Leucothrix mucor DSM 2157: one gene and its partner. Each later gene encodes a partner of the first gene's protein in a complex. Links are inferred from orthologs where the notes say so. Each region holds a gene or a part of one and is shown on either strand. Other genes may lie near its edges.

The links.
Region 2: the proteins of trxA (region 1) and trxB are in contact, whole or in part, in a crystal structure (PDB 1F6M), measured with the Escherichia coli proteins. The link is inferred for Leucothrix mucor DSM 2157 from one-to-one orthologs.

Annotation. Positions count from the first base shown.
Region 1 is NZ_ATTE01000001.1:4,121,650-4,130,686, reverse strand. What follows is about bases 6,261-9,037. They hold trxA (thioredoxin TrxA), read left to right. Parts: upstream 6,261-7,377; coding sequence 7,378-7,698; downstream 7,699-9,037. Other genes in these bases: rho (transcription termination factor Rho), read left to right, coding at 7,945-9,037; LEUMU_RS28280 (DUF3108 domain-containing protein), read right to left, coding at 6,470-7,180; gorA (glutathione-disulfide reductase), read left to right, coding at 6,261-6,468. Outside these bases: ribosome rescue GTPase HflX, read left to right, coding at 1-1,157; LEUMU_RS0118780 (DUF1131 family protein), read left to right, coding at 1,268-1,885; LEUMU_RS26820 (glycosyltransferase), read right to left, coding at 1,938-3,101; LEUMU_RS26815 (hydrogen peroxide-inducible genes activator), read right to left, coding at 3,236-4,153; LEUMU_RS0118765 (glutathione peroxidase), read left to right, coding at 4,279-5,013; more of gorA, read left to right, coding at 5,107-6,260. UniProt on the Escherichia coli protein: Participates in various redox reactions through the reversible oxidation of its active center dithiol to a disulfide and catalyzes dithiol-disulfide exchange reactions.
Region 2 is NZ_ATTE01000001.1:1,852,165-1,869,302, forward strand. Bases 7,628-10,449 are described here. They hold trxB (thioredoxin-disulfide reductase), read right to left. Parts: upstream 9,608-10,449; coding sequence 8,648-9,607; downstream 7,628-8,647. Other genes in these bases: ppsA (phosphoenolpyruvate synthase), read left to right, coding at 7,628-7,876; aat (leucyl/phenylalanyl-tRNA--protein transferase), read right to left, coding at 7,887-8,630; LEUMU_RS28535 (DNA translocase FtsK), read left to right, coding at 9,825-10,449. Also shown: LEUMU_RS0108230 (fumarylacetoacetate hydrolase family protein), read right to left, coding at 1-485; LEUMU_RS0108235 (hypothetical protein), read right to left, coding at 506-982; LEUMU_RS25180 (GlcG/HbpS family heme-binding protein), read left to right, coding at 1,203-1,784; LEUMU_RS0108245 (hypothetical protein), read right to left, coding at 1,800-2,138; LEUMU_RS0108250 (hypothetical protein), read right to left, coding at 2,388-3,353; LEUMU_RS0108255 (MBL fold metallo-hydrolase), read right to left, coding at 3,523-4,482; LEUMU_RS0108260 (pyruvate, water dikinase regulatory protein), read left to right, coding at 4,576-5,394; more of ppsA, read left to right, coding at 5,504-7,627; more of LEUMU_RS28535, read left to right, coding at 10,450-12,596; outer membrane lipoprotein periplasmic chaperone LolA, read left to right, coding at 12,605-13,231; LEUMU_RS0108290 (pyridoxal phosphate-dependent aminotransferase), read right to left, coding at 13,310-14,602; iron-sulfur cluster carrier protein ApbC, read left to right, coding at 14,797-15,882; LEUMU_RS0108300 (LEA/WHy family protein), read left to right, coding at 15,954-16,412; dcd (dCTP deaminase), read left to right, coding at 16,416-16,982; LEUMU_RS0108310 (DUF6394 family protein), read left to right, coding at 17,023-17,138.

The DNA of each region.
Region 1 (9,037 bases):
CTTTTCTTAAAAGCAATCGAAAATCCCCCGACTCCAGGCACTTTGTTGGTAGTGGCAAAGCTGAAGAAATTCAGCAGCTTGTCAAAATCCACGAGCCCGATGTCGTTATTTTCGATCATGACTTAAGCCCTGCTCAAGAGCGCAATCTGGAAAAAACCTTGCAATGCCGGGTGATGGATCGCACGGGTTTAATTCTGGATATATTTGCTCAACGTGCCCGCTCCCACGAAGGTAAACTTCAGGTTGAGCTGGCTCAGCTTAAGCACATGTCGACTCGACTGATTCGCGGTTGGACTCACCTTGAGCGTCAGAAAGGTGGTATCGGTATGCGTGGGCCGGGTGAAACCCAGCTTGAAACTGACCGTCGCTTGATCTCGATTCGCATAAAGCAAATCAATAAGCGCTTGGCTAAAGTAAACAAACAGCGTGAGCAAGGTCGCCAGTCGCGTAAAAAGGCAGAGATACCAACGGTTTCACTGGTTGGTTACACCAATGCCGGAAAATCGACCCTGTTTAATCAACTGACCACTTCAGAAGTTTACGCAGCAGATCAGTTATTCGCGACGCTAGACCCAACTTTGCGGCGGATCGATCTGCAAAATCAGCAGTCTATTATTCTGGCTGATACGGTTGGGTTTATCCGTGACTTACCGCATGACTTGGTTGCAGCATTTAGAGCAACACTTCAGGAAACCACTGAAGCCGATCTTATCTTGCATGTGATGGATAGCCATGACGAGCAGCGTGAGGAGTTCAAATCACAGGTTAACGATGTGATTTTCTCACTGGGTGCTGAAGCAATCCCTCAGATCGAAGTCATGAACAAAATCGACCTACTGGGACAAGAACCCAGAGTGGATGAAGGGCATGATGGTGTACCTGCAAGAGTATGGCTCTCTGCCATGTCAGGTGAAGGCTCAGACTTGTTACTGGAAGTCCTTAGCAAGGTATTTGGTAATCAGGTATTTGTTGGCGACTTAAAGCTTCCAGCAAGCCTCGCGCGGTTACGGGCAAGCTTGTACAAAGAAGATGCGGTCACCAATGAAACAACCGGCGACAATGGCGAATACTTACTCTCTGTCTCGATTACCAAGCGCCGTCTTGAAAGCTTACTTCGCAAAGAAGAGCTAAGCTTTGAGCAAATAGCTGTCGCATAATCTGATTATTATTAAGCGCTTATAAGCGGCTTTTAAAGTATCACTGATTGTTTAGACCTTAAGACTGTGACAGAATAGTCTGCGAAATGGACCTGCACGGGGAAAACAGTATGTCCGGTAAACAACTATTCTTACGCACTACCCTAGCCGCGACCTTATTGGTCTTTGCGGGGTGTGATGCTGATGATGAAATCACTACCGCTAGCGCAAATGCACAGACTGCTGTTGAGTCTAAACAAACTCCGCACCGCCTAATGGTGACCGACCAAGGAATTGGTCCGGTGAATGCATCCATGCCATTTAATATGCATAAAGTGACGGTGGCTTTTCCTGAATTCAGTGTTGTTGAACAGCTCAACTTTCAGGAAGGCAAATCTTACCCTGTTATCAGCGTTTCTAAAGGCGCACACTTATTATTCACCATTAACCCAACGGCAGATCTAAAGTCGATCTACTCGGTCATGGTTGAAGATAACATCATTAGCAATAGCCTGAACCACCGCATTGGTACCTTGTTCAGTGATATTTATACTCGCGACAAACCAACCCCGCCAACCTGCCAGCCAGGCTCTGAAGAGCTAAGCGGCAAAGTGCTTTGCTTGCCATTTGGCGCAACGAATATGCTGTATTTGTTTGCAGGAAAATGGGATGGCCCTAGTTCGGAACTACCGCCTGAGAATGTCATGAAAGGCTGGGCGTTGGACGCCATTATCTGGAAGCCCAGATAAGTACTACTTCGCCCTCCTGATCAATACAGGAGGGCAACAAAACAATTCTGGCTTATGAAGCCGCTTCAGTCAGCACACCACCGGCGCGACTATTCGCACGGTATAATGCTTCATAAATTTCAACATGCTGCGCGACCTGCTGTTCAAGAGTGAAGTTATCCAAGCAGCGCTGACGGGCTTTTTGCCCAAGCGCAATTCGCTCTTCAGTACTCATCACCACAATCTTTTCCCAGCCTTCTGCCATTGCCTGATCATCATTAGGCGGCACTACAAAACCAGTATCCTGAATAATATACTCATCATCACCCACATCAGTAGCCACACAAGGTACACCCGATACCATCGCCTCACCCAGTGTCAGCGGGAAAGCTTCTCCTAATGAGGTCAACGTAGCAATATCATACGCGTTGACGATCTCGGGAATGTCTTCCCGATTTCCCAGCATATAAACTTTGCCTTTCAACCCTAGCGCATCAATTAAGCCAGTCAGTTCAGCGTTATTTTCGTCCACATTATTTCCAACCAGCATAAATCGCACATGGTCGTATTGAGCCGCTAAAATAGCTGCTGAGCGCAAGAAGCCTTGTTGATTTTTTTGCTGATGAAAGCGAGCTGTTTTCCCAATCACGATGCAGTCATCAGGAATCCCCAAAGAGTGACGAATCGCTAAGCCTTTCTCTCGGGCAGGGCCAAAACGGGTGGTATCTACACCATTTGGAATAACAACGGCTTTAGAGTTGTTAAACCCCCAATCAACATGCTGCTCTTTATTCAGGTGCGACACATACATCAGGCACTCTGGCGAGCCAGACAGCTTACCCCACAGCTTTACTTGTAACTGCTTACGCATTGGCATCTGATCGTAATGATCCAGCGGCTCATGCACCGTCCAAATCACATGCGGACGCTTTGGTAAAAAGCGGCGACACATCGTTCCAAACACACCACCCTCATACATCGTTCCGTGAATGACATCCGGATTGAATTCGCGCAGCACACGAAAACCCCGCCAAAGCGCTAATGGGGTTTGCTTGAGTGAAAGAGAGTGCACCGGCACGCCTAACTCACGAATGCGGTCTGCAAGGTAGGTTTCCTGATCCAATGAAATAACCATCATTTCAAATTTTGTTTTATCCAGAGCCGCAATTATCCGCATCAATTGGACTTCTGCTCCACCCGTCCGAAGACCGCTGGAGATGTGAGCAAGCTTAATCATGCTATACACCGAGTATTTTTATCATTATTTCCAGTATAGGCATTCAGGGGGATAAGAATCGATTCCTCGCAGACAGGAGGCGATTTTAATGGGTTCAGCTGTAAAAAAGCAGACCTCAGGCTACAGTAAACTTACTACTTGTCTCGACTTTTAATCACTTCACGATGTGTTTTGATGATCGCCTCACCCAACATTTTAAACTCTTCGCTGCGCGCACTCCCCTTGCGCCATGCCAAACCCACTTCCCGATAGCTATTTTCTCCCATGGGATAGGTTTTGATATCCGTGTGTTTAAGTAGCATGGAATCTTTTGCCATATCAGTGAGGTAGGTAATGCCAATATCTGAATCCACCATCTCAACCAGCGTGTACAAGCTACTGGCAGCAAACCGACTAACCGTTTCCTGATTGCGCAAATTACAGGCTGACAAGGCATGATCACGCAGACAATGACCATCTTCCAGCAGCAATACGCTTTCATCCGGCAATGAGTCGAAGTCGTATTTTTTAGGATCTAAAAAGTGAGTGCTTTTATGGCATGCCAGTAAAAACTGATCTTTGAACAAGCTACAAGTTTCAATATTACTGAGCTTATATGGCAAGGCCAGCAAGATCACATCTAACTCACCAGCCATTAGCCGGGTGTAAATAGCCTGCGTGGTGTCTTCACGCAAATAGAGCTGCAGGTCGGGATAGGACTCCCGTAAGCGTGGCATCAAACTAGGCAATATAAACGGCGCAATGGTTGGAATCACACCCATATTCAAGCGGCCAGATAAGCATTCCTCATTACTGCGTGCCACTTCCGCCAGATATTCAATATCCCGCAAGCAATGACGTGCGTGGTTAGCCACCTCACGCCCGACACGGGTAATGGTTACGTTCTTATTCGTGCGGTCGACTAGCTGCGCGCCAAGGTGCGTTTCCAGCTCTTTAATGGCGACACTAAAGGCGGACTGCGAGACAAAACAAGACTCGGCGGCCTTGCCAAAATGCTCATTTTCCTCAAGTGCAACAAAGTAACGCAACTGCTTAATCGTCGGTAAATTCATCGTTTCATTTTATAGGATGTTTCAATTTACACAATCCATTTTACCTTCTGCCCGCATATCACTACTATGCACTGCATAAGGCTGATTATTGAGCCAATTAATTGCACACAACATAAGGTACCAACATGTTTGAGAACAAAGAAGGACAAGCGATTCCAGAAGTCACATTCCGCGTTTATCAGGACAACGAATGGCAAGACATCACAACTCACGACGTATTTGATAACCGTCGCGTGATTGTATTTTCTCTGCCGGGCGCCTTTACCCCAACGTGCTCCTCAGCGCATGTTCCACGTTACAACCAGCTGGCGAACACCTTCCGTGAAAACGGCATTGATGAAATTGTTTGCGTCTCAGTTAACGATACGTTCGTAATGAACGAATGGAGTGCTGATCAGGAAGCTGACAATATTACTTTCTTACCAGATGGCAACGGCGAGTTTACCGCTGGCATGGGTCTATTAGTAGACAAGGCAGACCTCGGTTTTGGAAAGCGCTCATGGCGTTATTCGATGCTGGTTAACAACGGCGTCGTTGAGAAAATGTTCATCGAGCCAGACCTGCCAGGCGACCCTTTTGAAGTATCTGATGCAGATACTATGCTGGAATACATCGCACCGGATAAATCAGTGCCTGCCAGCGTTAGCGTATTCACACGCCCAGGCTGTGCATACTGCTCAAAAGCAAAGAAAATGCTGCAAGAAGCGGGTTATGAGTATGAAGAACTGCTACTAAACCGTGACTACACCGACCGCACATTGCGCGCAGTCTCCAATGCCAGCAGCGTGCCTCAGGTATTTATCGACGGTCAATTGATCGGTGGATCTGAACAGTTAGAACAGTGGTTAGCCAATAAATAAAGCTCACTCGGCTGTAACAGAGACTTCTGTTACAGCCAGCTTGTGGGTAAACTGGCAAATCTAATAAATTGAAATTATAAAACGGGTTATTTCATGAGTACACATTACGACTTAATTGCCATTGGTGCCGGTAGCGGCGGCCTGTCTGTCGTTGAGCGCGCTTCAGAATACGGCGCAAAAACAGCAGTCATTGAAGCCGGAGAGCTAGGCGGTACCTGCGTTAATGTTGGTTGCGTACCCAAGAAAATCATGTGGTATGGCGCAGGTCTTGCGCATGCCCTGCAAGATGCCGAAGACTACGGCTTTGAAGTGACTCGCGGCAAGCTGGACTGGACTAAATTGGTCGCTAAGCGTGATAACTACATTGCCAATATCAACGACTGGTATCAGGACAGCTTCTTAAGTGAACGCAATATTGACTTGATTCGCGGCTTTGCTCGGTTTGTTGATGATAAAACTATTGAAGTAGATGGCGAGACTTACACTGCTGATCACATCGTGATTGCGACAGGCGGTCATCCGGTGATTCCAAGTCACGTGCCGGGCGCAGAGCTAGGCATCACTTCAGACGAATTCTTTAACGATTTGGATGAGCGTCAGCCTAAGAAAGTAGTGGTTGTTGGTGGTGGTTATATCGCGCTGGAACTAGCGATGCTGATGAACTCGCTGGATTCTGAAGTTCATTTATTACATCAAGGCCGCACCATGTTGCGCACCTTTGATAGCATGATTCGTCGCGCATTGCGTCGTCAACTGGATTCCGATGGCATTTTCATTAATGACAATGCGATGATCGAACGCGTTGAAAAGCACAACAATGGCAAGTTGAGCGTGTTCTATAACGATGGCAGCAGCATTGGTAACGTCGATAGCTTGATCTGGGCCGTTGGACGTAAACCAAATACCGCAAACCTTGGCCTGGAAAACACCAGCGTCGTCATGAATGATGATGGCACGATTCCAGTGGATGACGAAGAACGCACCAACGTTAATCATATTTTCGCTCTGGGCGACATTATCGGCAAAGCACCGCTGACGCCGGTAGCCATTGCTGCAGGTCGTCGTATGGGTGATCGCTTATACGGCGGCAAACCGAACCGCAAAATGTCTTACGACCATATCGCGACCGTGATGTTTACTCATCCGCCGATTGCGACCATGGGCATGACTGAAGAAGCGGCCCGTACTGCGTATGGCGATGAAGTTAAAGTATACACAACGGACTTCGTCCCCATGTATCACTCGCTAACACGCCATCAAGTTCGCACACATATGAAATTAATCGTACGTGGCGAAGAAGAAAAGATTATCGGCTGCCACCTGATTGGTACCGGCGTCGATGAGATGATGCAAGGCTTTGCGGTAGCCATCCGGATGGGCGCAACTAAACAGGACTTCGACGATACGATCGCCATCCATCCTGTTAGTGCCGAAGAATTGGTAACAATGCGCTGATTTAAGGGATCGCTTTGTATTGGGCGACCTGACTGGTAATTAGCTCATCATCTTCCCGGTGTGTCATTTTTGCCGGGAGGTAGCCCATTTCAACGGCCATCCAATAAATGGTTTCACGGCTGGTGTCGGTTCTTTTTACTTTCACTTTAACAGTGTTAAAGGTACCGGCATTGGTCTTAAGGCGTTCGGAACCTAAACGGACAAAGCTGTAATTTTTCACTTCACCACGCTCAAACACTTGGTATGAAAGCTGAGCGACGCCGTTTTGCAAGTCACGAGCAACTGCCAGCTCTAGTGACGCACGGTCTAGTACATTCGGTGGCGTGGTTACGGTGTAGCTTTTGTCTTTATAGACACCGGTCGCACGATTTCCGGCAAACCTAGTGCGCTCCATGCGTGACTTGCTGCGGGTCTTTTCGTCATATAAATAGGCCGTTGGCGTCAGTTTGTCTCCGGCAAAGGTGCCGTCAGAGTTTTCAACAACGCGAGCACCGGTTAACAGCTTTGCCAGTCCGGTTGCCTGAGTCGATTTATGGTATTGATATTGTGTTCCCTGGTATTTAAGTGAACTAACCAAGTTACCAACAGACATACTACCACGGTAGACGTTATAGACTGCTGTCATGGAACTTGGAAGTGCCATCGCTACCGAATTACTCAAGAGTAAAAGTAGTGCCGTACTTAATACAAACGCTTTGTTTCGCAACATCATAAAACCTCATTAATTGACCCCAGAACTGACCTGTGGGAGGCTGACAAAGTTCCAAACAAGTGCCTAAAGCACCGGACAGTACGATAGAGTGTAAATAAATTCGGCTTGATATTTTATCAACAGACCTGATAATCATCAGGAACCACCGTGATTTAACCGTCACATCGACCCACAAAACAAAGTATAGAGGTTTCCCAGTGAGTATAGTAGAAGTGAGCGACGAGAGCTTTGAAAGTGAAGTGTTAAGCAGCAGCCAACCAGTATTGGTTGATTACTGGGCAGAGTGGTGCGGCCCTTGCAAGACAATCGCCCCACTGCTTGAAGAAGTTGCAGAAGCCTACGGCGATCGCATTAAAGTGGCCAAACTGAACATTGATGAAAATCGCGATACGCCTGCTAAATATGGCATTCGTGGTATCCCTACATTGATGCTCTTTAAGAATGGTGAAGTGGAGTCTACGAAAGTTGGCGCACTCAGCAAATCACAATTGACTGCATTTCTTGATCAAAATATCTGATCTTTGGTCATCTCTTCTCTGCATCTGCCCGAAAAACGATGCAGGGAAGATTAATTTTAGTACTAGACATAAAATTACATCTATGCTAGCCTACCCTTAAATTGGAGCCATGATGCGGCTCCGGTTCTCAGGTCGCACCTCCTGCGATCGTTTATCTGAGTCACTACGAGTCTTCCAACGTCACCTGCTGACGAACACGGTTGATCGGTTTCCTTACCTTACCCAATATTAAAAACACTACTATTCATGAATCTTACCGACTTAAAGCACAAAACGCCCTCCGAAATTCTGGATATTGCCAAAGAGCTGGGTGTGGACGGCATGTCCCGCGCACGCAAGCAAGATGTCATCTTTGCTATACTCAAAGCTTTAGCGAAAAACTCGGAAGACATTCACGGTGATGGTGTACTGGAAATCCTTCAGGATGGTTTTGGTTTTCTGAGATCGGCTGACAGTAACTACATCGCAGCGGCAGACGACATTTACGTATCGCCAAGTCAGATTCGTCGTTTTGGACTGCGCACCGGTGACACGATCTCTGGAAAAATTCGTACTCCTCGTGACAATGAGCGTTATTTTGCGCTGCTGAAAGTTGATACCATCAACTTCGAGTCGCCAGAAAATGCCCGCAACAAGATTCTGTTTGAAAACCTGACACCTTTACACCCAAAAGAGCGCATGCGCATTGAGCGTGGTAACGGTAGTACAGAAGATATCACCGCACGGGTTATCGACATTGTCGCCCCGATCGGTAAAGGCCAGCGTGGCCTGATCATCGCACCTCCTAAAGCCGGTAAGACGATGATGCTGCAAAACATTGCACAAAGTATCGCAACGAATAATCCGGAAGCTTATCTGATCGTTCTGCTGATTGATGAGCGCCCTGAGGAAGTGACCGAGATGTCTCGCATGGTTCATGGCGAAGTTATCTCTTCGACTTTTGATGAGCCCGCATCACGTCACGTACAAGTGGCTGAAATGGTTATCGAAAAAGCCAAGCGTATGGTTGAGCATAAGAAGGATGTTGTTATCCTGCTGGATTCCATTACCCGTCTGGCTCGTGCCTACAACACGGTTGTTCCTTCCTCAGGTAAAGTATTGACCGGTGGTGTGGATGCTAACGCATTGCAACGCCCTAAGCGTTTCTTTGGTGCCGCCAGAAACATCGAAGAAGGTGGAAGTCTGACGATTTTAGCCACAGCTCTGATCGATACCGGCTCCAAAATGGACGAGGTTATCTACGAAGAGTTTAAGGGTACGGGTAACTCTGAAATCCATCTGGACCGTAAAATTGCGGAGAAGCGCGTCTTCCCTGCAATCAATATCAATCGCTCTGGTA
Region 2 (17,138 bases), 2.3 Mb from region 1 along the record:
GCAAAAATATGCTCATGCACTTTATCGAGTGGGATTTTTTTACCAGTTTTACCAATGATAATCGCCAGCTCAACTTCCCAGTCCAGCTGTTCGCTCACTTCAGGATCATCTGGAATCGGGCTATCCGGCCCAATTACACAGGCATTGGATTTAGTGAATACGATGGGTGCAGTTGGTTTTTTGGCATTGCGCCCGGCAAAATCTGCAGCTTCGGCAATGTGATCAAAGTAGTTTAGCCCCATGCAAATAATATTTTTGTTAGGGCGTGGCAGCGGGGCGAGCAGGGTGATGTCGTCAACCTGCATATCCGCACTCAGCTCAAGCGCGGATAACAGGCTATCACGCTGCGGGTGTGCAATTAAGGTCTGCAAACTACGCCATTCATCACCAGTATTTTCAGCAACCAGAGCAGGCAAATAATAATGCCCCTCTCGCTCGATAAAAACATAGTGTTCATTGTGATGAAGACAAGTTCCCAGACGCATAATTGCTCCCTAAATTTGAATTAACGCACTTTCTTAACCGACAGGCGATCTGCATTGCCAGAAGCATAGCGATGAGCCGGCTTAATGCTTTTGGTGAGTGTATCAATAATTTCGTTGCTAAGCTTCAATGTTTCCATCGCGGCATCTTGGTTAGCCTGCATCAATTGCACTGGGATATGCATCAAGTCTAATGGCTGAGTCACTGGCTTAATTTGGGAATAACGCGCCGTGCTGTCAGTCGCCGTTTTCAGGATGCTCTGATTAATTTTATTCAGGCCCTTCCAGAGTACTTCAGCGCCTTGACCAGCTGCATCCACTTTTTCCATCGTCATAGTATGTGCTTCTTTTTGCTGCCAATTACTAGAAGCAGCGCCGTGCTGCATAAAAGCAGTGCGGTAAGCGATGGTTTGCGCCGATACTGAGCCAAGGTTAGCAACAGCCATTCCTAAGTCAGTCATTTTTTGAAGTGTTTTTAGGCTTTCAAAGAAAACTTGCATAATGTGTATTTCCTGTTCACGATTTATCTGGTAATCGTTTGTTAGTGTAGCGGTACGCCTTTAGTGAGTAAGACTATAACTGAAATGCGAATAGGTCGCTTCAATTATTTTTGTGCAATGCAGCATTTTTATTAAACGACTGATTTTTACAGATAATATGAACCCGCTCAGCCACACAGAGACTAACGGGTTTAGGGCCTTCTACGGGGAAAACAAATAAATGAATTACAAGAAAAGTCTCATTATTGCCGCTTTAGCGAGCACCATGCTGCCTGTGATGGCGCAGGACGATAGTACAACTAAGAATAATGTTCGGGTTGACCAATTAAGCTTGGCTTCTGCCGTACAAGCCGCTCAGGTTAGCATTAATACTTGTCGGGAAGCAGGGGCTAAAGTCAGCGCTGCAGTGGTTGATCGCAATGGCCTGACACAGGTTATCTTAAGAGATACCTTTTCAAGCCCGATCTCAGTCGAACTAAGCCGTAAAAAAGCCTTTACTGCGGCTAACTTCTCTAAAAACACCACACAACTGGCTAACTTATCTGATACTGCGGTAGGCCGTACTGATGGGGTATTAATGTCTGCTGGTGGGGTATTGATCAAGCTGGATGATACTATTTACGGTGCGATCGGAGTGAGTGGCGCAGAGACTGGCGCAATTGATGACAACTGCGCCAAAGCCGGTGCCAAAGCTATCACCGATGCAATTACGGCTGACAAAGCCTTGGCGTTAGAGCTAGAAGCTGCGAAAGAAAAAGAGACCGGCGAGAAAGCCGCTGAAGGCGAGACTCAAAAGCCTTAAGTGAAACGGTAAATCTTAAGCATCATCCATGACTGCGTGGCTGGTAATCCGGTTTCGCAGTAGGCGATTGATATGATTGCGCGCCTCCTCCAGCATTTCAAACAACACTCTTAGCTCGTCGCCATCCAATTCGCCATCCTCAGCCAAGGTGTGTTCTATCGCCACAATGGTTTGCTGCTGTTCTTTGAGCTTCTCTGCTTCTCTAGGGGTAATGCGTCCGTGGCGGATGCCTTGCTCAATCGATATCGCTTGCTGACTTTGAACGGTGCTGACAGTTTGCTCGGTAATGTATACCTGATCATCAGCAAACACAGAAGCACTTAACTGCGCCATGGCGACAAGCAGGATACTCACAAATAGATAATATTTCCTCACAACGCTCTCCTAACAATAATTCCTAAGTGCTCAATAATTTGCCCGCTTTGGGACACTTCAAAGTGTGCAAAAGTTCCTCATTAATGAGAAAATACACCTTGTTTGATGTTTATATTGATTGATACTAGGTTATTTTAGGACAGTAAGGAATAAAAAATGCGGAATAAAGTTAATTATTCCGCAAATTATTATTTGTATCGAGATTTTTTTATTTATTCAGTGCTAAATTCACTTTTTATCGTAGCTATGCTGCGAGTGCTTGCCATGAGATTGTCCATGCTTTGACTGCTGCTGACCTTTCCAGGCCATATGATGTGCAGCCTGTTGACGCTTAGCTTGACGATGTCCGGAATGACTCCGCTCACCACCATTGCCACCGACTTTGTAGTTACCGTACGACTTTCCCGTATGATTATACTGCTTCGCTTGCTGGTGTTTAGCCTGCTGATACTTCGCTTGCAGGTGTTGCACAACGGCTTTCTGACGTGGGTAATGCTTGGTATGAACTTGCTTTACCGGCTTAGAAACTCTGTGAAAACTAGAGCGACTTCCGTGATCACCACCATTACCGCCGCCAACACTCACTGAAATATAAGAGTTAGTAGGCGTGTAGGTGGTACGTGGTGGCGCATAATAAACCGGTGCCTGATAAACAACAGGGGCTGGCGCTTGGTAATAAACCACTGGCTGTACATACGTTGGTTGTACATATTGCTGTTGAACAACTGGCGCAGTGTAGCGAACGACTTGCTTAACTGGCGCAGCAGGGCGTACATAACGCGCCGCTTGTTGTGCTTGTAATTTTGCTTGTCTGGCACGAGCCTGAGCGGCCTGCTGGCGTGCTTGTTGAGCGCGCTGCGCGGCTAAACGTTGCAATTGTATCTGTCGGGCTTTCTGAGCGGCAATTTGCTGCTGCTTTTGAAGTGCCTGAGCACGACGCTGCTGATTGATGCGCTGCTGGTTCGCTAAAGCCTTTTGCTGTCTGGCACGCTGCTGCTGTAAGTAGCGCGCTTGATTAGGGTTATGAGCGGCAGGCTGTTGTACGATACGCGGAACGGTATAAGCCTGATTGTGAGTATGTCCTATAGCACGCCCTTGGGGGGAATCGGGTGCACAAATGACATGACTAAATGCTGAGGTCGAGGCAAGCAAAGCCACCGTGCTTACACTCAGAATAGTCAGGGGTTTAAGCATTTTATTATCTCCATGATTGTTGTCGCTTTGTATCCATTTACGGCAGCACATCCTGTGCCGCTCACTCTCTGTGACGCTTGGGGTGCTTACAAGTTCAAGCTTGGATAAAATTGATACAACTTATTGATAATAAAATGCTATTTGTTATTTTTTATACAAAATTAATGCTCTATTTTTGCGCTTTAAGCGACAACCAAACATCTAAACCCTGAGCATTGAGTTTGCTATCCATGGCAATCACCTCCAGGAATTTCTCATCCGATTGGGTACCGCCCAAAGCCTGATAGCAGCCCAGCAAATAGTCACGAATTTGCTGGTCGATATGAGCCACCCGATCTTCAGTAACAGACTCTGCTTGTTCTGCAACCGCGACAAACTTATCGATACTGTCATGCAACTGCTTAACCACCGCGTCAGTCGCGACAATGCGGCCAAAGTGAGTTAAATTAAATGCAGCCGGCTTGACTGACAATAATCGCGCAATACTGGCACGCAAGGCATCAGGATCAAATTGCACCGGAGTTGTTGTCGCAAAAATAAAGCGCTCCGAAGTCGTTTCCAGCTGAGGGTAGCCAATACCGAAGGTATCACCAGAGAAAATGGTATTGCTTTTCAAGTCATGTACACAAAAGTGATGACGCGCATGGCCCGGTGTATCGTAAAAACGTAACACGCGCTCTCCGAGGGTGACTTCGAAGTTATCCGGAGCCTCAACGACACGAGCCGCATCAACGGGAATCAGTTCACCATACAGCTCTTCAAACGCCGCTTCGCCATAGACTGCTTTTACGCCAATGCTCAACTTCTCAGGGGAGATCATGTGCCGCGCACCTTTAGGGTGCACCACCAGCTCCGCATTGGGGCAGATTTTCATCAGCTGGCCAACACCGCCCGCATGATCCAAATGAACATGAGTCGGGATCACATATCGGACATTTTCTTCCGTTAGGCCATTTGCCTTCAATACGTCCAAAATATGTGGCACGGTATGAAACGTGCCGGTTTCAATAATGGCGCACTCGTCATTTTCGATCAGTACATATACCGAGGCAATTCCCGGACTCAGGTACTCCGCATCAAGATGTAGAATGCCATCACCAAGTGAATTAAAAATGGGTTGTTTGATCATTATATTTGCTCCTGATTGCTGAAGAATAGTGTTGTCCTATGCTAGGATTACGCGATCATAACAAAGTCTTTTGACCAACCGGAAAGTAATCCTATGCGTTGCGATGTCTACTTTATATCAGAGAGTACCGGTATCACCGCTGATGAACTCGGGAGCAGCCTGCTGTCTCAGTTCCCACAGGTGAGTTTCAAAAAGCGCTATCATCCCTTCATTGACACTATCGAAAAGGCTGATGCATTGGTTCAGAAAATCAATGATCAGGCCGCCTCCGAACCCATGCTACCGCTGGTGTTTGCCACCATGGCCAATAAAGAAATCAATGAAGTCCTTTCCAAAGTAAATGCCCATTACTATGAGCTATTTGATAACTATTTGGATAAAATATCAGCCAATTTAGGCGTAGAAGCGCGCCGCGAGTCAGGCTTGATGCATGGCTTAGTCAATGAATTGCAATATGACGCCCGAATCGATGCGGTGAATTACACCTTGTCGCACGACGACGGGATGATTCTAAAGAGCTTAGATGAGGCCGATATTATTATGGTCGGCGTCTCTCGTTCCGGAAAAACGCCGACCTGTCTCTATCTTGCGCTTAAGTTTGGTATAAAAGCGGCTAACTACCCGTTAACCGAAGATGACTTTGAACGTTACTGCTTCCCCAAAGAGATTCTGGCGCACAAAGAAAAATTGATCGTAACGACCATTAGTCCGCAGCGCTTGCACCATATTAGGGAGAAAAGACGCCCCGGAAGTCGCTACTCGTCGATGTCAACGTGCACCTCCGAAATTAAGATGGCCAGTGACCTTTATGATCGCTATGGTCTGATTCCACTTGACGTGACCTCACAATCAGTCGAAGAATTAGCAACGCAAATTGCACGGATTTATCGCAAGACCATGGGCAATGACTAACGCATTGCTACCAAGCAAGACCCGACCACGGCAGATTCCACCGGTAACTGCCGCGCTCATTTTTCTAATCAAAGGTTTCGTACCTTGCTAATTGTTTAAAAGGTAAATAATGAAGCAGCAGTACATCGTTTGGCTGAACCAGCTTGGCATTAATGACATCGATCACGTGGGAGGCAAAAACGCCTCGCTAGGTGAGATGATCCAGAATCTTAGTAATCTTGGTGTGAAAGTACCGGGTGGTTTTGCGACGACCTCGCATGCATACAGGGAGTTTTTGGAGCATGAAGGCTTAGGAGATCGTATCAACGCCGTTCTGGAAACGCTGGATGTTGATAACATCGCAGAGCTGAGCAAAGCCGGCAGCCAGATTCGCGAATGGATTATGAGTATTCCATTACAGGAAGGGTTTGAGCAAAGCATTAACGAAGCTTATGTCAAACTTGAGCAGGAATATGGTGAGGAAGTGACGTGGGCCGTGCGCTCATCCGCAACCGCCGAAGATTTGCCCGATGCCTCGTTCGCAGGCCAGCAAGAAACCTTCTTAAATGTACATGGACTAGAATCGATAAAACTGGCGATTCGCCGCGTATTTGCGTCTTTGTTTACCGACCGTGCGATTGCTTACCGCGTGCATCAGGGATTTGATCACAGCTTGGTTGCGTTGTCTGCCGGTATCCAAAAAATGGTCCGCTCTGATATCGCAGCCAGTGGCGTTATGTTTACGCTGGATACCGAGTCAGGCTTCGATAAAGTAGTACTAATCACTGGTAGCTATGGCTTGGGTGAAATGGTCGTGCAGGGTGCGGTTAACCCGGATGAGTTTTACGTTCACAAGCAAACGCTCGAAGCGGGAAGACCGGCGGTATTACGTAGAACACTGGGCAGCAAGCTGATTCAGATGACTTACTCTGAAGCCGGTGCTGAAGACCCCGTTAAAATTATCGATAACGATCCAGAGAAAAGCCGTCGCTTCTGCATTAACGATGCACAAGTCGAAGAGCTCGCTCGTCAAGCCATGACCATCGAAAAACATTATGGCCGCCCAATGGATATTGAGTGGGCACTGGATGGTAATGATGGTGAGCTGTACATTGTACAAGCGCGCCCTGAAACTGTTCAGAGTCAATCTGGCAATGTGATGGAACGCTATGACCTTAAAGGCAAAGCAACACCCATTATCGAAGGTCGCTCTATCGGCTCTAAGATTGGTTCAGGCACTGCCAAAGTCATTCTAAGTATTGATGACATGGATCACATCAAGCCTGGCGATGTACTGATTACTGACATGACGGACCCTGATTGGGAGCCGATCATGAAGCGTGCCTCTGCGATTGTGACTAACCGTGGCGGACGTACTTGCCATGCAGCAATCATTGCTCGTGAATTAGGCGTGCCCGCAGTGGTTGGTTGTGGCGATGCAACCTCGCTAATCAGCGATGGCACGGAAGTCACCGTGTCTTGTGCCGAAGGTGATACCGGCTATGTATACCCCGGTATTATTCCGTTTGAAGTGACGCGCACTGAGTTGCAGGATATGCCAGAGTTGCCGCTTAAAGTGATGATGAACGTCGGTAACCCAGACCGTGCCTTTGACTTCTGTCAGGTTCCAAATCACGGTGTTGGCTTGGCTCGCATGGAATTCATTATCAACAATATGATTGGTATTCATCCACGCGCTTTGCTAGAGCTAGATAAACAATCTGAAGCCTTACAAACAATTATTAAGAAACGTACGGATGCTTATGAAAGCCCTGAAGAATTCTTCATTAATAAGATCGTAGAAGGTGTTTCCAGCATTGCGGCAGCATTCCACCCTAAACCTGTTATTTTGCGTATGTCCGACTTTAAGTCGAATGAGTATGCCAACTTAATTGCGGGTGAAGCGTACGAGCCACACGAAGAAAATCCAATGATTGGCTTCCGTGGTGCGGCCCGTTATATCGACCCGGAATTCCGTCGCTGCTTTGAAATGGAGTGCGAAGCCATTAAGCGCGTGCGTAATGTCATGGGACTGACCAATGTTGAAGTCATGATTCCATTCGTACGTACCTTGAAAGAAGCAAAAGGCGTGACTGAATTGCTGGCAGAGAATGGTCTGGCTCGTGGTGATAATGGCTTACGTCATATTATGATGTGTGAGCTGCCATCGAATGCGGTATTGGCTGAAGATTTCCTTGAGTACTTTGACGGATTCTCTATCGGCTCAAATGATATGACTCAGCTAACGCTTGGCTTAGATCGTGATTCTGGCTTAGTGGCAGAAGGCTTTGATGAGCGTGATCCTGCGGTGAAAGCGATGCTGAAGATGGCAATTGAAGCCTGTAAGAAGCAGGGCAAGTATGTCGGCATTTGCGGACAAGGCCCTTCAGATCACGAAGATCTGGCAGAGTGGTTAATGGATCAGGGAATTGATAGTGTCTCCCTGAACCCGGATACCGTGGTAAGCACTTGGCTAGATCTAGCTGAGCACGGCAAAGCGTAATCGTCAGTCGTTAATCGGTTTGGCCTGGCTCCCAGCGAGACAGGTCAACCGATTGATCAAATACCCAGTCTGCCTGCTCAGGCTCGGGCGCTGAGCGCAGGACGGTCATATAATCTTTTCTTGAAATACTCGTCGAGCCCAGACTCAGCAAATGTGAGTTTTCCAGCTGGCAGTCAATCAAGGTATATCCCACATGCTGCGCATACCAAGCTAAGGCGATAAAGGCAATCTTGGATGTATTTGGCTCAGTGCTAAACATCGACTCACCACAAAATACACCGCCGCTGCTAATGCCATACAGGCCACCCACCAGCACATCATCCTTATTATAGACTTCTACCGAATGCGCGACGCCAGCGTCATGTAAGCGGCAATATGCCTGTTGCATTTCGGGAGAGATCCAAGTGCCGGAGCTATACGAGCGCGGTGCTGCGCAAGCGGCGATCACCTGTTTAAAATTATGATCAAAAACAACCTTGTAGCCTTTATTTCTAATCGTCTTTCTAAGGCTTCGACTGAAGTTAACCATCTCTGGAAGCAGCACTGCACGCGGGTCTGGATTCCACCAATAAATTGGCTCCCCCGGATTAAACCAGGGGAAAATCCCAGAGCGGTAAGCATTGATAAGCCTTGGAACTGACAAATCGCCCCCGATGGCAATTAAGCCATTGGGCTCATCCCACGCCATTTCTGCGGGTGGGAAGGGCTCATCATGGGCACCGGGTTCAAGAAATGTCAGCTCTTGAGGCGTCATAGGGCTAGATTTCCGACTCAGGCTTCACCAAGTGCATCAAGATACTTTTCAGCATCCAGTGCAGCCATGCAGCCAGTGCCCGCAGAAGTAATGGCTTGACGGTATACGTGATCCATTACATCGCCAGACGCAAATACACCCGGTACGCTCGTTGCTGTTGCATTACCTGCAGAGCCACTGTTAACCGTAATGTAGCCGCCGTTCATATCCAGCTGACCTTCAAACATTGCCGTGTTTGGCTTGTGACCAATGGCAATGAATACGCCATGGACATCAACCGCTTGGACTTCACCGGTCTTAGTATGCTTTAAGCGCAAGCCGGTCACACCCGCATTGTCACCCGTGACTTCTTCCAGCGTGTGATCCCACATCAATGTGATATTGCCGTTCTTCGCTTTTTCGAACAGCTGGTCTTGCAAAATCTTCTCTGCTTTCAAAAAGTCACGGCGATGTACTAAGATAACTTCTGAAGCAATATTGGATAAGTACAGCGCTTCTTCAACCGCAGTATTACCACCACCGATCACTGCCACTTTTTGCTTACGGTAGAAGAAACCATCACACGTAGCACAAGCGGATACACCACGACCTTTGAACTTCTCTTCAGACTCAAGCCCCAGATACATCGCAGAAGCACCAGTTGAAATAATCAGTGCATCGCAGGTATACGCCCCGGTATCGCCTTTTAACTTAAAGGGGCGCTCGCTGAAGTCTACGCTTTGAATGTGGTCAATAATGATTTCAGTATTAAAGCGTTCCGCGTGCTTCTTCATGCGCTCCATGAGCTCTGGGCCTTGAACGCCATCATTATCACCAGGCCAATTATCCACGTCGGTCGTTGTGGTTAGCTGTCCGCCTTGCTCCATTCCAGTGATTAAAACCGGATTAAGGTTAGCACGGGCTGCGTATACGGCAGCGGTATAACCCGCAGGTCCGGAGCCCAGAATTAATAGGCGGCTGTGTCTTGTTTCTTGCATGGAGGTGATCCTGATTTAGGTATTAATGATTCATATGCTAAGTAATGGGGAGCATAAGGTAAAGCAACTACAGAATAAATATTCTTTTTCTGTGGTTAAAGCCTTATAATCCTTTGGCCTAGGGGGCATGGAACGGCTATCCAAGCACAATCACCGACCAGCATCACACTAAAAATATTAAGCCCGTTCGGGCATTGAAAGCGTCATGGAGTAAGTTTTGGCAGAAAAAGGAATTAAAAATAAATTAAATGCGCAAAAATTAGTGAGTCTGCAACAAACCAGCATTCTTTTCTTTTCAGGACTTAGCGCAGTCATTTTATTAGCCTTAGTATCATTTAACCCGGATGACCCGAGTTTTTTCCAATTTAACAGTGACGCAATTATTCAGAACAAGGCCGGAAGAGCAGGGGCCTATCTTGCAAGTATTTTGATTGGTTTCTTTGGCTATCTGGCTTATTTGATTCCAATTTCTTTATTGTATTTCGGTTTTTTCCTGTTTCGACCACTGCCGAGCCATGGTGGATTAAATACGTGGTTGACTGTAATCGGCGTGTTTCTGGCACTGCTTTGCGGCTGCGGGCTGATCACGCTCCTCTGGCCGGAGAGTACGCTCACCTACAAAGCAGGCGGATTGCTGGGGCTGATGATGGCCAAGGCCATGGTGGCCGTGCTCGGTGACTTTGGCTCAACTGTTTCTTTGTTCTGCGGATTCTTTGCGGGCTTAACGCTGCTGCTGGATATTTCGTGGTTAAAAGTAATTGATCGCGTTGGCGAAGGGTCACTTTGGCTGTTTGATAGACTGATCGGCGAGCCAGAAAGTGGCGCAAGTGGAAAATCGTCAAAGCCGAAAAAGCCATTAATTCCTAATTTGTTTAAAAAAGGCCCCGACAAGCCCGCTGGAAAAGCGCCCAAATCAGCACCTAAAACCAAGAGCAAAGGGCCGAGCACTGCGCCTACTGAAGAAGCCTATGATGATTACGACGATGAAGTCGACATGGCCGCACAACCGGCAGCAAAAGCTAAAACCAGCGCCAAGCAAAAATCAGCTAGCTGGGTATCCGGCTTAACCGAGAAAGGCTCTGGCGTACTGGCTAAACTGAAAAAGCCAACAACCAAGAAAAGCGCCGATACTTTGGATGCTTTTGAAGGTCTTGATGATTACGACGAGATTGACGAGCAAGACATTCCCGTTGTGCGTGAAGTCGTCTCTGGTGGTGGTGCTCGTAATGCTCCCGCTCCGCAAGCAGCAGCACCTGCGCCAACCGCTGCACCAGCAGAAACACTCAGCATTCCCGATAATATGATCGGTGCCGCTCCGCAAAAGCCAGCAGCACCGGCTGAAGTGCCTGTGGCAGAAGAGGAATACAGCGACTTAACACCGGTTGCATTGCCACAAGCGGCCAAAACACAAGCGCCAGAGCCAGCCAGACAAGTGCCTAAAGTTGCACAAGCACCGAGGAAGCCAGCGCCTAAGTCATACCATGGCGATAAGTTAGGGTTATTACCGCCGCTTGATATGCTGGAGCCAGCACCTAAAAACCAGGATAAATTCTCCGACGAACAACTGGACGCTCTGGCTGAAAATATCCAAAGCACCTTATCTGACTACGGCATACATGGGGTTGAGGTTGTTGACCGCTTCCCAGGACCGGTAGTTACCCGTTTTGAATTGGACTTACCACCAGGTACAAAGGTTAGCCGCATCTCTGGCTTGGGCAAAGATATTGCCCGTAGCATGCGTGTACCCAGTATTCGTATCGTTGAAGTCATTCCGGGTAAGACGACCATCGGACTTGAAATTCCGAATGATACCCGTGAGTTAGTCGCAATTAGTGAGATTTTAAATGCACCAATATTCCAGAATGCGAAGTCGCCGCTAACACTCGCCATGGGTAAAACCATTGCTGGAAACCCTGCGATTGCTGATCTGGCTAAAATGCCTCACGTGCTAGTTGCGGGTACCACCGGTTCTGGTAAGTCGGTTGCGGTTAACGCAATGATTATGAGTTTGTTGTACAAATCCACACCGGACAAAGTAAAGCTGATTCTGATCGACCCCAAGATGCTTGAATTGAGTATTTATGAGGGCATTCCTCACTTGCTGACTTCTGTCGTCACCGATATGAAAGATGCGGCCAATGCGCTGCGCTGGTGTGTTGGTGAGATGGAAAAGCGTTATGCCGCCATGTCGTATATGAAGGTACGTAATATCGCTGGCTACAATGCCAAGGTGCAAGAAGCCATTGACCGTGGCGAGCCGATTACAGATCCAAGCTTTGACCCAACCCAACATATTGATACAAGGCCATCCACTTTGGAACCTTATCCGTATATCGTGGTGGTTATCGACGAATTTGCTGACATGATTATGGTGGTCGGTAAAAAAGTTGAAGAGCTAATTGCACGTTTGGCACAAAAAGCCCGTGCTTCTGGTATCCATCTGATTTTGGCGACCCAGCGTCCGTCTGTTGATGTCATCACCGGCTTGATTAAAGCCAATATCCCATCGCGAATTGCGTTTCAGGTATCGACCAAGATCGACTCCCGAACCATTCTGGACCAGGGTGGTGCAGAACAGCTACTGGGTAATGGTGACATGCTTTACATGCCACCGGGAACGGGTTTGCCGCAACGTATACATGGCGCCTTTGTGAGCGATGAAGAAGTTGAAGAAGTGGTCAATTATCTTAAAGAACACGGGGAACCCCAATACCTGGACGATGTCCTAAAGGATACAGGCGGAGCAAGTGCCCCAATCCCCGGACTGGAGCCCTTGAGCGATTCTGAAGGTGATGATCTGTATGATCAGGCGGTTGGCGTCGTGACGGAATCACGTCGCGCATCAATCTCTTACTTACAGCGTCGCTTGAAAATCGGATACAACCGCGCAGCCTCGATGATCGAGGCGATGGAAGATGCCGGTGTCGTAAGTGAAGTACAATCGAATGGAACACGCGAAGTACTTGCGCCACCTCCCGTTAAAGACTGAGGTTATACATGAGAAATAAATTTTTAGTTGCCGCACTGCTGGCTGCCAGTATTGGTCAAGCTGCCTATGCTGACACAGCCCGTGAACGTTTAGACTCTTTTTTCACTGACGTAAAGAGCCTGAAAGGTAGCTTTACTCAGCAAGTGTTTGATAAGAAGGGTGTTGTTACCCAAAACTCTAGCGGTGATTTGTACTTAAGCCGCCCAGGTCGTTTCCGCTGGGTTTATAAAAAGCCAGAGCCACAGGAAATGATTGGTGATGGTAAGAATGTCTGGATCTACGATAAAGATCTGGAGCAGGTTACTGTTAAGCCAGTTAACCAAGCGGTATCAAACACGCCAATCGCTATCCTGACGCGCCTTGACCCACCGGGTTCACAGTTTAACGTTCAGGAAATTCAGGGCGGTTCTGGTTTGGATTGGCACCAGTTGGTTCCTAAGCAAGCAAGCCGTGATTTCAAATACATTCAACTGGGCTTGGATACTGCAGGCAACCTTAAGCGTATGGTGCTGTTTGATCAATTGGGTCAGCGCACTGAGATCACTTTAAATGCACAGAATAATGTGCCCATCAGCGGTAGCACATTCTACTTCAGCCCACCACGTGGTGTTGATGTGATCGGCAAGCCTCAGTAATCGCTTAGCCAGAATCAAAAAAGCCACCCAGCAATTAAGGTGGCTTTTTTATGCCTGCTGTTTACGAGCTAGTAGCCTTTATTTGGCGTAATAAGCACTGACTGCGTTTCCAATTTTCTCCAAGGTATTAGTAAATACCTCGTCGTCTTCCTGCAATAGCGTCATCCGAAAGCCGTTTAAGTTAGAGCCAAAACCGCTCAATGGCACGACGCAAACACCTTCAGAAGCCATTAATTCATAGCTAAACTGAAAATCTTCCGCGACTTCCTTCTCCGATAACAACTTATCGATAAACAAACGGGACGCTTTAGTCGTTGCACTCAGCTTGGAACGGGGAAGATCTAAAAGTTCTACCACAAGATAAAACACACCGCCCGGCATAGTGACACGCAGTTGCGGGAAGGTATTAAAATATTCCACCGCTTGCTTAGCCCGGCGTTGATACTTTTCAATACGCGCTCGAATACTGACTTTAAACTCTGGCGCATCATACAAATGTGGCAATATCATCTGCGGCAGAGTGGTTGAACAAACCTCTAGCATTTTTGCCAGCAAGATCATGCGAATAAAGTCTTGGAACTGTGCATCTTTCTCGGCATTGTAGACTTCGATCCAGCCACAGCGAGAACCCGGCCAAGGCACATCTTTACTGATGCCTTTCATGCTAATACCGGGCACATCACCGATAATTTCATGCAGCAAGGTATTCTCAACGCCATCAAAGGTCATCGCATGATAGATTTCGTCAAAAATCAGGAAGCAGTCATGATCTTTGGCGATTTTTACGATGCTTTCCAAGGTTTCACGGTTAAAGACACGACCCGTTGGGTTATTGGGGTTGATTACCAAAATGGCCACAACGTGATCGTTGTACTTCACCTTATTCTCAATTTCTTCAAGATTCGGTTCCCAATTATTTTCAGGATCTAGCTTGTAAGAAATGAATGAGCAACCTGCATGCATTGCCTCAGCGGTAGCATGGGATGGATAAGTCGGTGAGGGCACCAAGATACGTGCTTCCCGGGGCAGGTTATTGATAACCTTATTAATTGCCTCACCTAAGCCATTGAAAAACAAGATATCGTCAACCGTACAGATTTTCTCATTCGAGAAATTTTCAAGGATATACTGACGCGCCGGTAAGTAACCACGGGTGTCAGTATAGGCAAAGGCCTGATCAGTAGTGGCATTCTCTCTGACAATCTCTTTGATCCAATCCGGCACGCTTTCGCCTGCTGTAATCGGGTCGCCGATGTTTTCCCAGATCATATTCAAATTACCCAGCTTTTCCAGCTGTTTGCCGATAGTCACCACTTCACGAATTGGATAATTCAGAAGCTTGTTATCAGCACGTAGCAGATTCTGTCGCACGGATTGCAGTCTCACTATTTAGAAGAGCTGTCTATCTTAGCAAACGCAATTCAATCTGTGCGCCGTATTTAGCCTATCTAATTAGATATATTGACTGTACTGATGCAATCTCCCTAAAGATTCTGGAGTTTTTGTCTGCACACGCGTAGTGTAGACTCTCCTTAAAATTTGACCCTACTACCGGAGACATCAATATGAGTGAGCTTTCAAAAGCGGCTATCGAAGCGCAATTAAATACTGTGCAAGATCGCTACCTGGAAAAAGATATTGTCAGCAGCAATGCTGTCAAATCCATAGAGCTGACTGATGATAAAATTCTGGTACGCATCGAGTTGGGCTATCCTGCTGGCGACTACCGCAACGAATTAAAGAAGCAGGTTGAAGAGGCACTAGCAGGCTTTAACACTGCACTCGATATCAGCATTGAGCAAAAGATTGAGGCGCATGCCGTTCAGAAGAGCCTGAAGCGCATTTCTGGCATCAAGAACATTATTGCGGTGGCGTCTGGTAAAGGTGGCGTGGGCAAATCCACAACCTCAGCGAACCTCGCATTAGCACTGGCTAGCGATGGCGCACAGGTTGGTATTTTGGATGCGGATATTTACGGCCCAAGCCAGCCACGCATGCTGGGCATGTCTGGCACACCAGAGTCTAAAGATGGCACGACGCTAGAGCCCATGCAAAACCATGGTCTGAAGGCAATGTCGATTGGCTTTTTGGTAGAAGAAGATACCCCAATGATTTGGCGTGGCCCTATGGTGACCCAAGCGCTAGAGCAGCTACTGAAAGATACCAACTGGGGGGATCTGGATTATCTTATCGTTGATTTACCACCAGGAACTGGTGATACACAGCTAACTTTATCGCAGAAAATTCCAGTGAGTGGTGCCGTGATTGTAACCACACCTCAGGATATTGCCTTGCTGGATGCGCGTAAGGGCTTGGCGATGTTTGAAAAGGTTGAAGTGCCGGTTCTGGGTATCGTTGAAAACATGAGCATTCATATCTGTAGTGAATGCGGCCATGCTGAGCATATTTTTGGACAGGGCGGCGGTGAGCGCATGTCTGAGGAATACAAGGTTGACTTCCTAGGTTCATTGCCACTGGATATTCATATTCGTGAGCAAGCGGATAATGGTAATCCGACAGTCATTGCTGACCCTGATGGAAAAGTGGCAGGCATGTATCGTGATATTTCACGCCGCATGGCTTCTCGCCTAGCTGAGCAATCTAAAGATTATTCCAGCAAATTCCCGAATATCGTGATTCAAAACACCTAAATTACTCTACCGATTGTCACAAAAACGCCGCGCCTATTTATTGCGCGGCGTTTTTGTTTTAATATGCCCGAATGACTAAAATAACATCAAAAATATTCACCTTCATTACAACACTTTTTCTAATTACCGCCTGCAGTAACAGCAGCGGCATTAAAGGCGTTGCCGAGCCACCAACCGTTAGTGTGCAAAACGTCAGCCTAGAGCGATTAACGTGGCAGGGCGGCGAAGCCAACTTCACACTCAACGTGACTAATCCGAATGCTTACCCATTACCACTCAGTGGTTTTGATTACGGCTTATCACTAAATGGCGTTGAAGTTGCCAATGGCAATCAAGAGCAGAAAATGATGCTCAATGCGCGCCAAACTCAGCAAGTAAACGTACCTTTAAAGCTCAGTTTTGTTAATATTGCCAGTGTGTTGCCAGGTCTTATGCGACAAGGCACAATACAATACCAACTGGCGGGTTCAGTGCATTTATCGCTACTGAATATCCCGTTCAGTCGTTCAGGCATGACCCAATTGAGATAAAATATGAGTATCAAAGCCGATCGCTGGATTCGTAAAATGGCCATGGAGCAGGGCATGATTGAGCCTTTTGCCGAATCCCAAGTCCGGATGAACAATGATCAGCGCATTATTTCTTACGGCACCTCTAGCTACGGATATGACGTTCGCTGCGCAGATGAGTTTAAGATTTTCACCAATATTAACTCTGCCGTTGTGGACCCAAAAGCGTTTGATGAAAACAGTTTTGTAGATATTAAATCGGATGTTTGCATTATTCCACCTAACTCATTTGCACTGGCACGCACGGTTGAATATTTTCGCATTCCACGCAGTGTATTAACCATCTGTTTGGGTAAATCAACTTATGCTCGCTGCGGTATCATCGTTAATGTGACGCCATTAGAGCCTGAGTGGGAAGGGCATGTAACATTGGAGTTTTCCAACACGACCACCTTACCTGCGAAGATTTATGCCAATGAAGGCATCGCCCAAATGCTGTTTTTTGAATCCGATGAGATTTGTGAGACATCGTACCTCGACCGTGGCGGAAAATATCAGGGACAAACTGGCGTTACACTGCCAAAAACCTGATTGCTAACCAAGTAGAAGCTTACAATTACAGGGGTGCCTGATGAGAACTGAAAAGGTAGTATTTGCATTTTTTATTGTCCTGGCGCTGACCTTAAATTTCGGCTTCTTCTTGGGCGATATAGATAACCCTGCGCATCATCACGTCTACGAGTTATT